Regions from separate parts of the Arthrobacter sp. G.S.26 genome, predicted to be linked through region 3. Evidence: predicted binding sites of a transcription regulator. Region 3 holds the regulator's gene; each other region holds the start of a gene.
What was found. Region 3 encodes HrcA, which represses chaperone genes, less so after heat shock. Its sites were predicted from a motif close to TTNGCACTCGNNNNNNNCGAGTGCNAA; they were not measured.
Positions count from the first base shown of each region.

Region 1: groL (chaperonin GroEL) is a predicted target of HrcA. The motif match lies at 2,645-2,671, and genes of this name have one in related genera.
Region 2: ACRB8A_RS13335 (FmdB family zinc ribbon protein) is a predicted target of HrcA. The motif match lies at 1,967-1,993, and genes of this name have one in related genera.

Region 1 covers NZ_CP193752.1:863,360-867,852, reverse strand. Annotated here, with positions in the region: gene ACRB8A_RS04010 (ABC transporter substrate-binding protein) at 1-757, shown strand, start outside; gene groL (chaperonin GroEL) at 838-2,466, opposite strand; gene ACRB8A_RS04000 (ABC transporter substrate-binding protein) at 2,755-4,035, opposite strand; gene ACRB8A_RS03995 (cold-shock protein) at 4,035-4,241, opposite strand; gene ACRB8A_RS03990 (LytR C-terminal domain-containing protein) at 4,401-4,493, opposite strand, start outside.
Region 2 covers NZ_CP193752.1:2,913,714-2,918,206, reverse strand. Annotated here, with positions in the region: gene ACRB8A_RS13345 (AAA family ATPase) at 1-732, shown strand, start outside; gene cpaB (Flp pilus assembly protein CpaB) at 760-1,497, opposite strand; gene ACRB8A_RS13335 (FmdB family zinc ribbon protein) at 1,642-1,911, opposite strand; gene ACRB8A_RS13330 (5-formyltetrahydrofolate cyclo-ligase) at 2,028-2,648, opposite strand; gene galU (UTP--glucose-1-phosphate uridylyltransferase GalU) at 2,759-3,664, shown strand; gene ACRB8A_RS13320 (GNAT family N-acetyltransferase) at 3,670-4,290, shown strand; gene ACRB8A_RS13315 (hypothetical protein) at 4,372-4,493, shown strand, end outside.
Region 3 covers NZ_CP193752.1:2,195,187-2,199,679, reverse strand. Annotated here, with positions in the region: gene ACRB8A_RS09985 (DUF4870 domain-containing protein) at 1-376, opposite strand, end outside; gene ACRB8A_RS09980 (DUF3097 domain-containing protein) at 493-1,341, opposite strand; gene hrcA (heat-inducible transcriptional repressor HrcA) at 1,517-2,530, shown strand; gene dnaJ (molecular chaperone DnaJ) at 2,625-3,752, shown strand; gene ACRB8A_RS09965 (16S rRNA (uracil(1498)-N(3))-methyltransferase) at 3,755-4,493, shown strand, end outside.

The DNA of each region.
Region 1 (4,493 bases), 1.3 Mb from region 3:
AATCAGCGCGTCCGGCGACGGCAAGACCTATGGCGCCGCCTACGGCAGCAACGAGGCGGACCTGATCATTTGGCTCCGGCAGCACGGCGAAGCCCTGTATTCCGCTGATGGAAAGCTGGACTTCGACACCGCAACCGCCGCCTCCTTCTGGGAACGGCTGAAGGAACAGCGCGATTCGAAGGCCAGCCCACCGGCCACGGTGGCGACGGAGGACTCAGGGGCCGGCCTGGAGGAAAGCCTCTTCGGCACCAACCGCGTAGGCATGGCCTGGTGGTGGACCAACCAGCTGGGTTCCCTTGAAGCCACTACCGGGGGCAGCATCAAGATGCTCCGGGCCCCCAGCACGGACGGCTCCTCGGCGGACAATGGCATGTACTACAAGCCCACCATGTTCTGGTCCGCGTCGTCCCGATCCAAGCACCCGGCCGAGGCCGCGACGTTCATCAATTACCTGACCAACAACCCTGAAGCCGGCAAGATCCTGATGACGGACCGCGGCGTGCCCACCAACACGGACATCGTCCAGGCCATCACCCCGGACCTGAAGCCGGCCGATACCACGGTGGTGTCCTTCCTGAAGGACATCTCCCCGGACATCAAAGCCGCGCCCGCCGTTCCGCCCGTCGGCGCCGGCAGCGTCCAGAACGTCATCAAGCGCTTCACTGACGAGGTGCTGTATGACCGGCTTAGCCCGTCAGCTGCAGCCGAAGGCTTCCGGAAGGAAGTTGACGAAATGCTTTCCAGCGCACGTAAGTAAAAGTCCACACACAAAAGCGGCCCCCTCCGAGGAGGGGGCCGCTTTGGTGTACGGCGGGACTGGTCCCGGCGAAGGGGTGGCTAGAAGCCGCCCATGCCGCCCATGTCGTCGCCGCCGCCTGCGGGGGCGGGGTTCTTCTCGGGCTTGTCAGCAACAACTGCCTCGGTGGTGAGGAACAGACCGGCGATGGAGGCCGCGTTCTGCAGTGCAGAGCGGGTCACCTTGACGGGGTCGTTGATGCCGGCTGCCAGCAGGTCGACGTATTCGCCGGTGGCTGCGTTCAGGCCGTGGCCTGCGGGCAGGCCACGGACCTTGTCGACTACAACGCCCGGCTCGAGGCCGGCGTTGAAGGCGATCTGCTTCAGCGGGGCGTCGATGGCAACGCGGACGATGTTGGCGCCCGTTGCTTCGTCGCCGGAGAGCTGCAGGTTGGCGAACGCCTTGGCGCCGGCCTGGATGAGGGCGACGCCGCCACCGGCGACGATGCCTTCTTCAACGGCTGCCTTGGCGTTACGCACGGCATCTTCGATGCGGTGCTTGCGCTCCTTGAGCTCAACTTCGGTAGCGGCACCGGCCTTGATGACTGCAACGCCGCCGGCCAGCTTGGCCAGGCGTTCCTGCAGCTTCTCGCGGTCGTAGTCCGAATCGGAGTTTTCGATCTCGGAACGGATCTGGGCAACGCGGCCGGCAATCTGGTCGGCGTCGCCTGCACCCTCAACGATGGTGGTCTCGTCCTTGGTGACAACAACCTTGCGTGCCTGGCCCAGGAGTTCAAGGCCTGCAGTTTCGAGCTTGAGGCCAACCTCTTCGGAGATGACCTGGCCGCCGGTGAGGACGGCGATGTCGGCCAGCTGGGCCTTGCGGCGGTCGCCGAAGCCCGGAGCCTTGACGGCGACTGACTTGAAGGTGCCGCGGATCTTGTTCACGATCAGCGTGGCCAGGGCCTCGCCTTCGATGTCCTCGGCGATGATCAGCAGCGACTTGTTGGACTGCATGACCTTTTCGAGGACAGCAACCAGTTCCTTGACGTTGGAGATCTTGGAGTTGACGATCAGGATGTACGGGTCCTCGAGGACCGTTTCCTGGCGCTCTGCGTCAGTGACGAAGTACGCGGAAATGTAGCCCTTGTCGAAGCGCATGCCTTCGGTGAGCTCGAGTTCCAGGCCGAAGGTGTTGGATTCCTCGACCGTGATGACGCCTTCCTTGCCCACCTTGTCCAGGGCTTCGGCAATCAGCGCACCGATTTCGTCGTCACCGGCAGAGATCGATGCCGTGGCAGCGATTTCTTCCTTGGTTTCGATTTCCTTGGCGGAGTTCAGCAGCTCGGCAGTAACTGCCTCGACTGCCTTCTCGATGCCGCGCTTGAGGGAGAGCGGGTCGGCGCCGGCGGCAACGTTGCGCAGGCCTTCCTTGACCAGTGCCTGTGCCAGCACGGTGGCGGTGGTGGTACCGTCGCCAGCGACGTCGTCCGTCTTCTTGGCAACTTCCTTGACCAGCTCTGCGCCGATCTTCTCGTAAGGATCGTCCAGCTCGATCTCCTTGGCGATGGAAACACCATCGTTGGTGATCGTGGGGGCGCCCCACTTCTTTTCGAGGACGACGTTGCGTCCACGCGGGCCGAGGGTGACCTTAACGGCGTCGGCGAGGATGTTCAGGCCCCGCTCAAGGCCGCGGCGTGCCTCTTCATCAAATGCAATGATCTTGGCCATAACGGCAGTAGTCCTTTCGGGGACAGACGTTAAGAATGAACCTTCGCTGCGGTGCCCGCGACGGACGACCTTTCGCCGGTGGCCTCTGTATGCCCCCGGGTCCGGGTCTCACTTCAGGAAGGTGTTTCTCTCGCTCCGAATCCGGCGCCAGGCGCTGCCGGCCGGAACCGGACATCGCTTAGCAGTCGATACGTCAGAGTGCTAACTCAATAATTAGCACTCTCCACGTGTGAGTGCAAGCGAATGAAGCCCTGTTCCGCTCTGCGCAAAGAGGCGTGGGACGGTGCCTTAGCTCCCGGCCCGGCCCGCCGTCTCGGTGCCTGAGGCTGCCGGCACGTTGTCGTCGCCGTACCTGAACACGCTGTAGGTGGCAGCGGTGATGTCCCCGTTGGCGTCGAAGGCAACCGGCCCTGACTCGCCGTTGTAATTGATCCCCGGGCCCGAACCCGCTGCCGGAAGGCAATCCGCGTAGGAAAGGCAAGGCGTCACCGCCGGAGCCGTCGCGGTTGCCTCGGTTGTTCCGCCGGAGACGGCGATCAGGTTGGCGGCGATGGATGCGCCGGAGTCGTCGTCCGCCTTGGCTGCAGCCAGCACGGCCAGGGTGACGGCGTCGAAGGTTTCGGCGGCGAAGGAGACGTCTTTGAGGTCCGGCGCCACTGCCAGCAGCCTGGCCTGGAAGGCGGGCGTGGGCAGCTTGCCGGGGACCAGGGCGCGGGCCCCGGTCAGTGCTTTGGGGGCCAGCGCGGAACCGTACCTGGCGAAGGCGCCGTCGCTGAGGATGAGGCGCGTGCCGGGAACCCCCGCCTTGGCCAGTTCCTGCAGGGCCCCTTCCGCGCCGTCACGTGCGATGAGGATTACGGCTCCCGGGGCCGCGGCGCCGGCTGCTGCCGCCGCACTGCGTGCCTCTCCGGGTTTGAACGCGGTGTTGGCCACCACGTCCAGGCCGGCCTGGCGGGCCGCTTCCGCAGCGGCAGTGGCCACGTCCTTGCCGTAGGCGCTGTCCTGGTACAGCACCGAAACTGTGGTGGCGCCGCCGTCCCCGGCGAGTTTGGCGAGCAGCGGGCCCTGGGCAACGTCCGCGGCCGCGGTGCGGAAGTAATAACCGCCGCTGTCGATGGCGGTGAGGCCTGCAGCCGTGTTGGCGGGCGAGATGAGTGGCGTGCGTGCACGGGAGAGCACATCGATGGCTTCGGCGGCATGGCTCGAATCGGTAGGCCCGATGACCACGTCCGCTTCGGATTCCACCAGCCGGTGGGCCTGGGCTGCCGTGTCCTGCCCCGCCGTGGCAGGCAGGAGTTCCACCTGCCGGGCCTTGAGCCCGCCGGCGGCGTTGATTTCCTTGACTGCCAGCCTGGCCGCGGCCTGCTGGGAATCGTTGAGGTAGCTTCCGTCGCCGGTGTTGTCCAGGATAAGGCCCACCCGCAGGACGCCGTCACCGGAAGCAGCGGCCGTGGCGGCCCCATCGGTGCGGGCGTTGCCGGTCATCCCGGAGCATGATGCCAACGCCATGGAGGCGCCCACCATCAGCGCCAGGGTCAGCGGAAAACGGCGGGTCGCGGGAATGCCCATCACCCTGCGGGCCGGACGTTATCGGCCTGCGGGCCCTTTTCGCCTTCGCCCACGTCGAGTTCCACGCGCTGGCCTTCGTCCAGGGCCCGGTAGCCTTCCCCCTGGATGGCGGACCAGTGGACAAAGACGTCATCGCCGGACCCGTCCACGGTGATGAAGCCGTAGCCCTTCTCCGCGTTGAACCACTTGACGGTTCCCTGTGCCATGCTGACCCACCCATTTTTCCATTGGGCCCGTCAGCGGCGCCGCGTAGGGCACCGGATCCGGACCAAGCCTGAAATGTCACTCTAGCCAATGTCCGGCCGCTGCCGCTGGCGCCGGTCGGGGCTGCCGGGAATAGTTATTCGGGCGTGACCGGACGGGCGTTACTGGAAACCGGGGCCCACCACAACCACCAGCGGCACCTGGAATTCGGTGCTGCTCACCACTGTGGGGATGTCCAGGAGGACTGCGAGCGC
Region 2 (4,493 bases), 720 kb from region 3:
AACCGGCCGGTGGCGATTGAATCCGACGGCACTGGGCAGTACCGCAGCATGAGCGTCCGTGAACGGAGCCGGCTGCGGCCGGAGCTGCTGGAGCGCCTGGGCTGGCGGTACATGCCGCTGTGGACCATTGAAGTCTTCACAGACCCGTCCGCCTGCGCGGACAGGATCGCAGGATACCTGGGACTTGAGCGGATGGTCCTGCCCGCCCGGACAGATCATGCCACGGGCTTCCTGGACGATGACGTGGACCAGGCACTGAACGGAATCGGCGCGGCAGGGCAGGCTGCCAGGCGGTCCGCCGCGGCCAGCCAGGAACGGGCCGCTGCTGCGGTTGCCGTGAATGAGCCGGCTGATGCTGCCCAGGGACCGGCCGCAGGCCCTGCAGCGGCTCCCGCCGCCGAAGCTGCGGACCTGCCGGACACCCGGAACCCCGGCGCCGACGGCGCTGAACCGGACACAGACGACCTACGGGCCACCGGCCCGGGCAACGAGGAGGCGGGCACCATGGCCGCGAACGAAACGACAAATGCCGCCGCAGGAGAGCAGCCTGCCGGCAGCAGCACTGACCCGTCCACGGCCGCTGAACCGGCGGACACTCCGGCCAACGGCACTGCAGGGACCGCCGGCATCCTCCCCACCAAGGCGGCGGAGGACGATCCCAAGGGCTGGGGCGACCGCGAGGACGACCACGATGCGTGGCTCAAGGAACAGAAGCCGCCGCACTGGAGCTGATGGCAGCGGGCTGACGGCCGGCCCGCCCTAAGGCGGGCCAACAAGGACAAAAAACAGCCGGCCCCGCGTGGACGCCCCGGCCAGGCGCTCGGCTTGGCTGCTGTCGGCAGCAACCACCAGCAGGCCCTCGGTCTCAGCCGTGCCAAGCCACTGGCCGTCCTGGGCGCCCTTGCCGGAGGTCCACAGGACCGGGACTCCCTTGGCAAGGACTTCTGAGGGTGCCAGGGGTTCGAAGCCGTCCGAGGGCGTGAGCACCACGTTCACCAGTTGGCCCGGCGCCACCAGCTGGATCGAGGACGGATCGGCCATCCGGAGCGGCACGGCCGCCGAACCGGGAGTTGTCCCGGCCAGGAGGCCCGGACCCACCAGCAGCGTGTCCGCCAGCGGTTGGCCCTTGCGCACTGGGGCTGCCAGTTGCATGCCCGCCACCTGGCCGGGGTCCTGCAGGAAACCGGAAGCGAGCAGGCCGGGAGGCACCCGCAGCTCAGCGAGGTCCGACGCCTGCAGCGCCGTCCCCGCCGGAAGGTCACGTGCCGCAGCCAGGACCCCGGCCAACGCGGGCGGGGCGGGAGTGAGCTGGTGGACAGTGATGGCCGCGGCGGCGCACAGGAGCAGGGCAACGGCCAGCCTACGGTTGCGTCCCAGCCAGGCACCAAAACGCCGGGTGGCTTTTGACCCGTTGCTCCAGCCGCCGCGGCCTGAACTGCCGTGGACACGTTGTCCAGGAATGTTGCCGCGACGCTGGCGGTAGGGGGAAGCGGGCATGCTTCACCGTAGGCGCGACGAAACCCCGCATGACACAGGGGCAGCTGCTATGTGGACAAAGCCGGGTCAAGCACAGGTGCGCACCGGCACAAAGCCGGGACCGCCGTCGTACCCCCTGCTCAGGCGGGTGGACCCGGCGGGGTGCTAGCTGGCTTTGGCGGCCGCAGCCGGGGCGGCTGCAGGTGCGGCAGCAGCAGCGGGGGCCGAAGGCGCAGGCGAGACGGTGCTTCCCTTGGCGTCACGGGAATCCGTGCGGTAGAACCCGGAGCCCTTGAAGACCACACCAACGCTGTTGAACTTCTTGCGCAGGTTTCCCCCGCACTCGGGGCACGTGGTCAGGGTGCTGTCGGTGAACGACTGCACGATGTCGAAGACGTGGCCGCAGTCCTTGCAGGCATAGGCATAGGTTGGCACTGGTGCTCCTCCTCTTGGGCAAAGGGAAGGTCCCGTGCTGCCGATTGGTGTTCCATTAGCAGTCGCAGGGCCTGAGTGCCAATTCTAGCATTCCAGCCGACGGCCTCCGTGCTGGGTCAATCCTGGCGGGAGAGGCGCTGGAAGCCGGACGGGGTCAGGACTGCGGGGACCGGCCTGTCGAAGGATTCTGCAGGAATGCTTCCGGCGGGGAGGATCTCGTCGTCGAAAACCACTGCTGTGCGGGGGATGTGGCGGTCTGCTGCCGCCAGGTGGCACTGGAACACGTCGTAATATCCGCCGCCCTGGCCCAGGCGGTTCCCGTCGCGGTCCACAGCGGTGGCCGGCAGGAACAGCAGGGCAGCCTGCCCTGCAACCGTTGTCGGGTGCCTTGGGCCTGTGGGCTCCAGCAGGGGAGCAAACTTGCTTCGTTCGAACTGCACCCCCGGCCGCCAGTCCACCCAGCTCAGCTCGCGTTCGGCTTCGCACACGGGGAGCAGCACGCGGTGGCCAGCTGCATGGAGGGCCTGGATCAAGGGCAAGGTGGGCGGCTCCGTCCCCACGCTGAGATAGGCGCAAACGGTTTCCCGACGGCCGCCGAGGACGGCGTCGGCCCAGTCCAGGCCGTGCAGGGCGAGGCCGGCTCCGGCAGCTGCGAGTGCCTCGGCGCTGCGGGTGGAGCGCCGTCGCCGGTGCTCAGTCCGGAGGTTCTCCTTCGCCGTGGCGTTTTCATCGCTCATGGTGACATCCTTGGAAGCCGGTGTCGGCGGGCCGGGCCGCGATGTTTCCGCGGTGCAGGCAACGCCTGTGCTGATTACTGAATGGTTGACGCTGAGGTTAGATTAGTCCCGTGACTACCAGTAACCCCAGAGTGCGCAAAGCCGTTATCCCCGCCGCCGGGCTGGGGACCAGGTTCCTTCCCGCCACGAAGGCCATGCCCAAGGAAATGCTTCCTGTGGTGGACAAGCCTGCCATCCAGTATGTGGTGGAGGAAGCCGTACACGTGGGGCTGCACGACATCCTTATGATTACGGGGCGCAACAAGCGCGCCCTGGAAGACCACTTTGACCGCGTGCCGGCCCTGGAATCAACCCTGGCCGAAAAAGGGGATACCCGGAAACTCGCCTCGATCCAGGCGGCCAGCAACCTGGGGGACATCCACTACGTCCGCCAGGGTGACCCCAACGGGCTGGGCCACGCCGTCCTGCGCGCCAGGCAGCACGTGGGCAACGAACCTTTCGCCGTGCTCCTGGGCGATGACCTCATCGATGCCCGCGACGAACTCCTTGCCACCATGATTGACGTCCAGGCCAAAACCGGCGGGTCCGTCGTCGCACTCATTGAAGTTGAACCGTCGCAGATCAGTGCCTATGGCTGCGCCGACATCGAGGCGGTTGCAGGAGAGGACTACGTCCGCGTCAACCGGCTTGTGGAGAAGCCCAGCGTGGAGGAAGCGCCGTCAAACCTGGCCGTCATTGGCCGCTACGTGCTGCACCCCGCTGTGTTCGGCGTCCTGGAAAAGACGGGACCGGGCCGTGGCGGTGAAATCCAGCTGACGGATGCGCTGCAGGAACTGGCCACAGTTGAAGGCGAGGGACACGGTGTTTACGGCGTGGTGTTCCGCGGCCGCCGCTATGACACCGGCGACAAGCTGAGCTACCTGAAAGCCTGCATCCAGCTCGCCATTGACAGTGAAGACCTTGGCTCCGGCCTGCGCGACTGGCTGCCGGGCTTCACTGCCGGGCTGTCCAAGTAGCACCCATGCGGCTGGGCCCCATCTGGCCGGTAACGCTGGAGTGCGACGACCTGGTCCTTCGTCCCATCCGGTACCGGGACAAGAAGGAATGGACTGCCGTCAGGGGGCGCAACAGCGAATGGCTGGCCCCGTGGGAGGCGTCCAACCCCGCACCCGGTGGGGGGTTGCCTGACTACCGCCAGATGGTGCGGTCCCTGAACTCGCAGGCGGCGGCGGCAACGGCTTTGCCGTTTGTGATCGCTGAGCGCAGCGTGCCCGGCGGCCCCGCGGCCATCGTGGGCCAGTTGACGGTGTCTTCGATTGTGTGGGGTTCAGCCATGATGGCCACGTTGGGGTACTGGGTTGACCAGGACCGGGCGGGGCGGGGGATCGCACCGACAGCGGTGGCGCTGGCCACCGACCATTGCTTCCGCACCCTGGGGCTGCACCGGATGGAGATCAATATCCGGCCCGAAAACGGACCCAGCCTGCGGGTGGTGGAGAAGCTGGGATTCCGTGACGAAGGCTACCGGCCCCGCTACCTCCACATCAACGGTGAATGGGCTGATCACCGCACGTTTGCGCTTACATCAGAAGAGGTCCCTGAGGGGTTGCTGCACCGGTGGCTGACGACCCGTACGTCATAAATCCAGTGATTTGCCAGCCGGACCACGACACACCGCGGCCAATGCGGCGGCAGCCGCCGTGATGCTCATACGGTTTTGAGTGTGGACTTCCCCCTTAGCAGCTCAGTGATCCTTGTGGTTGCCGTTGTGCTCTGGATTGTATGGGTTGCCCCTTATGTCCTTCGGAACCGGCGCAGCCAGTTCCTGCCCGCCGGCGAGATGCC
Region 3 (4,493 bases):
CGCGGTTGACGCGGATCCCTGCTGCCACGGAGTAGCAGGTCAGGGCAATCCAGATGAGGGCCGCCGCGACGGCGAAGATGTTTCCGATCACCGGGATGAAGACCAGGATGTTCGCCACCACTGCCGCGATGGTCGGAGGCAGGCTGAAGTTGAGTGCTTCCTTGGATTCCTGGGCCGTGAATGGTCCACGATCACGGAAAATGAGGTAGACGAGCAGCGACGGGATGCAGCCCAGGATGCCGCCGAAGTGCGCCAGCGTGGCCCATTGCCGGTCTTCGCTGGCCGTCAGGGGCAGCGCGTTGGCCGGGACGCCGTGGTATTCGGACCGGCTTTGGCGGCCCTGCGGGTCCCCGTGCCCGCGTGCGTTGTCTGCCACAGTTGTGTTCCTTCGAAGATGCAATAGTGCGTTCGGCGCTGAGGCGCCGGCCGCCCCCGCCGGGAGTGGCAGGTGCTGGTCTACCCAGAATACTGGGTGTTGGCCGGAAGACTGCTTTAGGGAACCGTGAGGAAGTCGATGACTTCCTCCACCCGGCCCAGAAGCGAGGCCTCAAGGTCCGCATAGGTATGCACCGCACCCAGGAGTTTCTGCCACCCCAGCCCCACGTCCTCCTTGGTCTGGTGCGGCCAGCCGAATGCGGCCAGGATCCCGGTTTTCCAGTCCTGCCCGCGCGGCACGGCAGGCCACTTCGCGATGCCCAGCACGGAGGGCCGGATGGCCTGCCACACGTCCACATACGGATGGCCCACAATCAGGACGTTCCCGGCCGCGCCGGGGGAGGCCATTACGGCATCGGCAATGCGCGATTCCTTCGAGTTGGGTACCAGATGGTCCACCAGGACGCCCAGCCGCCGGCCCGGACCGGGGTTGAAGGCCGCCACCGCACCGGCCAGGTCATCGATGCCGTGGAGAGGCTCGACGACGATGCCCTCCACCCTGAGGTCATCGCCCCACACCTTTTCCACCAGCTCGGCGTCGTGCTTGCCCTCCACCCAGATGCGGCTTGCCTTCGCCACCTGGGCGCGCTGGCCGGCCACCCGAACGGAACCGGAAGCGGTCCGGCCCGCCGCAGTGGTGGGAGCGGCACGCGGCGCAGGCGGAACCAGTTTGATGGGCCGGCCCTCCAGGAGGAAGCCGAACCCCAACCGGAAGGACCGGGACTTTCCCCGCCGGTCCTCCAAGGCCACCACATGCATGCCGCCGGACTTCTCCACCCGGGTTACGGCACCGACCCAGCCGGACTGGACGTCCTCCAAAACCATTCCGCGCTCCACCGGGACCTCGGGCAGGGTGGTGCGGGCCGGGGCGGACATGTCTGCCGGCCCCCAGTTCTGGTAATCCATGGTTGACTCCGCCTCGCAGTTGGTTCGTGGCCCGGAATTTCGCCCGGAGCGGTACCAATGCTAACAACGGGGCGGGGCGTAATAGACTGTTGGCACTAAGGCATGCCGAGTGCTAACTGACGGGGCCGCGTTGCCCAGGCGGCGCGGCGGCCCCAATCCCGGATGGAGGTGGACTATGAGCGAGCCACGCAAGCTGGAAGTCCTGCGGGCCATCGTGGAGGACTACGTCCATTCCCGCGAACCCGTGGGCTCCAAAGCCCTCGTGGAGCGGCACCATCTTGGCGTCTCCAGCGCCACGATCCGCAACGACATGGCGGCCCTGGAGGACGAGGGCCTCATTACGGCGCCGCACACCAGCGCCGGCCGGATCCCCACGGACAAGGGCTACCGCCTGTTTGTGGACCAGATTTCCGCGGTCAAACCGTTGTCGCCGCCGGAACGGCGGGCCATCCAGTCGCTGCTGGAAGGCTCCGATGACCTGGACGATGTCCTGGACCGCACGGTCCGGATGCTCTCCCAGCTGACCAACCAGGTGGCAGTGGTCCAGTACCCGCACCTGAGCCGGGCCCAGATCCGGCACATCGAATTTGTCCTGCTCGCCCCCCGGAAAGTGCTGGTTGTGCTGATTGCCGACAGCGGCAAGGTGGAGCAGCGGGTCATTGACGTTGGCCACGACCTTGCTGACGACGCCCTCGCCGGCCTGCGGACCCGGTTCCTGGCGACCCTTGCAGGGACGCCGCTGGGCCGGCTCAGCATGGTGCTGCCCGCGGTGGTGTCCGCCGTGGCGCCTGTCCACCGCCAGGCCGCACAGGCCTTGGCCAACGGGCTGGAGATCCTGGGGCAGAACAGCCGCGAGGAACGTATGGTGATGGCGGGGACCGCCAACCTGGCCCGCTCCAATGTGGATTTCCCGCTCAGCATCGGACCCGTCCTGGAAGCCCTGGAGGAGCAGGTGGTGATGCTCCGCCTGCTCAGCGAAATGGCGCAGGACCCCCGCGGTGTTGCGGTCAGTATCGGCCGGGAAAACCCCTACGACGGGCTGGCCGAGGCATCGGTGGTGGCCACCGCCTACGGTCCGGACAGCACCGCGAAAATCGGCATCCTTGGACCAACCCGCATGGATTACCCCACCACCATGGCCGCCGTCAGGGCTGTGGCCCGATACCTGTCCCGGATCCTGGGTCCCTGAACAGGCCTGCCCGGCCGGCCGCGCGCCGACAGGGCACCAAGAGCAACACCGGCAGTTGAACTGCCGGCAGTACAACAAGGAAGAGACACGAACTTTGAGCAGCCACTACGACGTCCTTGGAGTCTCACCGGAGGCTACGGGCGAAGAGATCAAAAAGGCCTACCGCAAACTGGCCCGCACCCTGCACCCGGACGTCAACCCCGGGGACGACGCGTCCGACCGTTTCAAGGCCGTCACGCATGCCTACGAGGTCCTGTCGGATCCGCAGAAACGGCGGGTCTACGACACCACCGGCAACGAAAACGGCACTGACAACGGCTTTGGCGGCGGCAGCTATGCCGGCCAGGGCTTCGCGTTCCAGGACATCTTCGACACCTTTTTCGGCGCAGGCGGCTCTGCCGGCCCGGCCTCCCGCGTCCGGCGCGGCCAGGACGCCCTGATCAGCGTTCGGATCGAACTTAAGGACGCCGTTTTCGGTGTCAACCGGAAGCTGGAGGTGGATACCGCCGTCACGTGCCCCACCTGCGACGGCTCCTGCTGCCAGCCCGGCACCTCGCCGGAACGCTGCGACATCTGCGGTGGCAGCGGCCAGGTCCAGCGGGCCGTCCGGTCCATCCTGGGCCAGGTCATGACGGCGGCGCCGTGCGGTACCTGCGAAGGCTTCGGCACGGTCATCAAGGACCCCTGCAACGAGTGCAGCGGGCAGGGACGCATCCGCAGCCGCCGTTCGCTGACCATCAAGGTCCCCGCAGGCGTTGCCACGGGCACCCGGATCCAGCTTTCCGGCCAGGGTGAAGCCGGCCCTGCGGGTGGCCCTGCCGGCGACCTGTACGTGGAGATCCGCGTCAACAACGACGCCACCTACGTCCGGGACGGCGACGACCTGCACGCCACACTGAACATTCCCATGACGGCGGCTGCGCTGGGAACCGACGTCAGCCTGGAAACCTTCGACGGCAGCCAGGACATCGACGTCAAGCCCGGTACCCAGTCCGGGGAGATCATCACCCTGCGCGGCCTCGGCGTCACGCACCTGCGCGGGTACGGCCGCGGCGACCTTAAGGTGCACCTCCAGGTGGAGACGCCCGCGAGGCTGGACCAGGCCCAGGAGGACCTGCTGCGGCAGCTGGCCAAGCTGCGCGGGGAGCAGATCACCGAAGGCAAGCTCGCGGCCAGCGGCGGTATGTTCGCCAAGCTGCGGGACCGGCTCGGTAACCTGTAGCGGTGAGCAACCCCGTCTTTTTCACCACCGCCGGCGCGCTGGACCAGGTGCACCCCCAGGGCAGGTTTGTCCTGGAGGGCCCTGAAGCCCGGCACGCCGTGGCCGTGAAACGGCTGGCGCCCGGTGAGCCCGTGGACATCGTGGACGGTGCAGGCACCAGGCTCAGCGGAGTTGTGGTGGCTGCCTCGTCCGCGGCACTGGAAGTTGAGTGCATATCCGTGGCCCGGGAGGACCGGCCTGACATCCGCCTTGTCCTGGTCCAGGCCCTGGCGAAAGGCGACCGGGACGAGCTCGCCATCGAGACGGCCACGGAACTGGGAATCGACGCAGTCATCCCGTGGCAGTCCGAACGGGCCATCGTCCGCTGGAAGGGTGACCGTGCCGCGAAGGCGCACGCCAAGTGGCAGTCCACGGTGACTGCCGCCGCCAAACAGGCCCGCCGGGCCTGGGTGCCTGAGGTGCGGGCCGCCGTCGACACTGCCGCCCTCGCCGGCGCTGTGGAAGCCGCGGACCTGGCCGTCATCCTGCACGAAAACGCTGTCCGGCCGCTCCGCTCCGTCCTGTCGGCGTGGGCCGGGGAGTCTACGGCCGCAGTGCGCGAGGTGCTGCTGATCGTCGGCCCCGAAGGCGGGATCAGCCCCCGCGAAGTGACGCGCCTGTGCGATCAGGGTGCCGTGACTGCCCTGCTGGGGCACCACGTCCTGCGCTCCTCCACGGCCGGACCGGCCGCCGTCGTGCTCG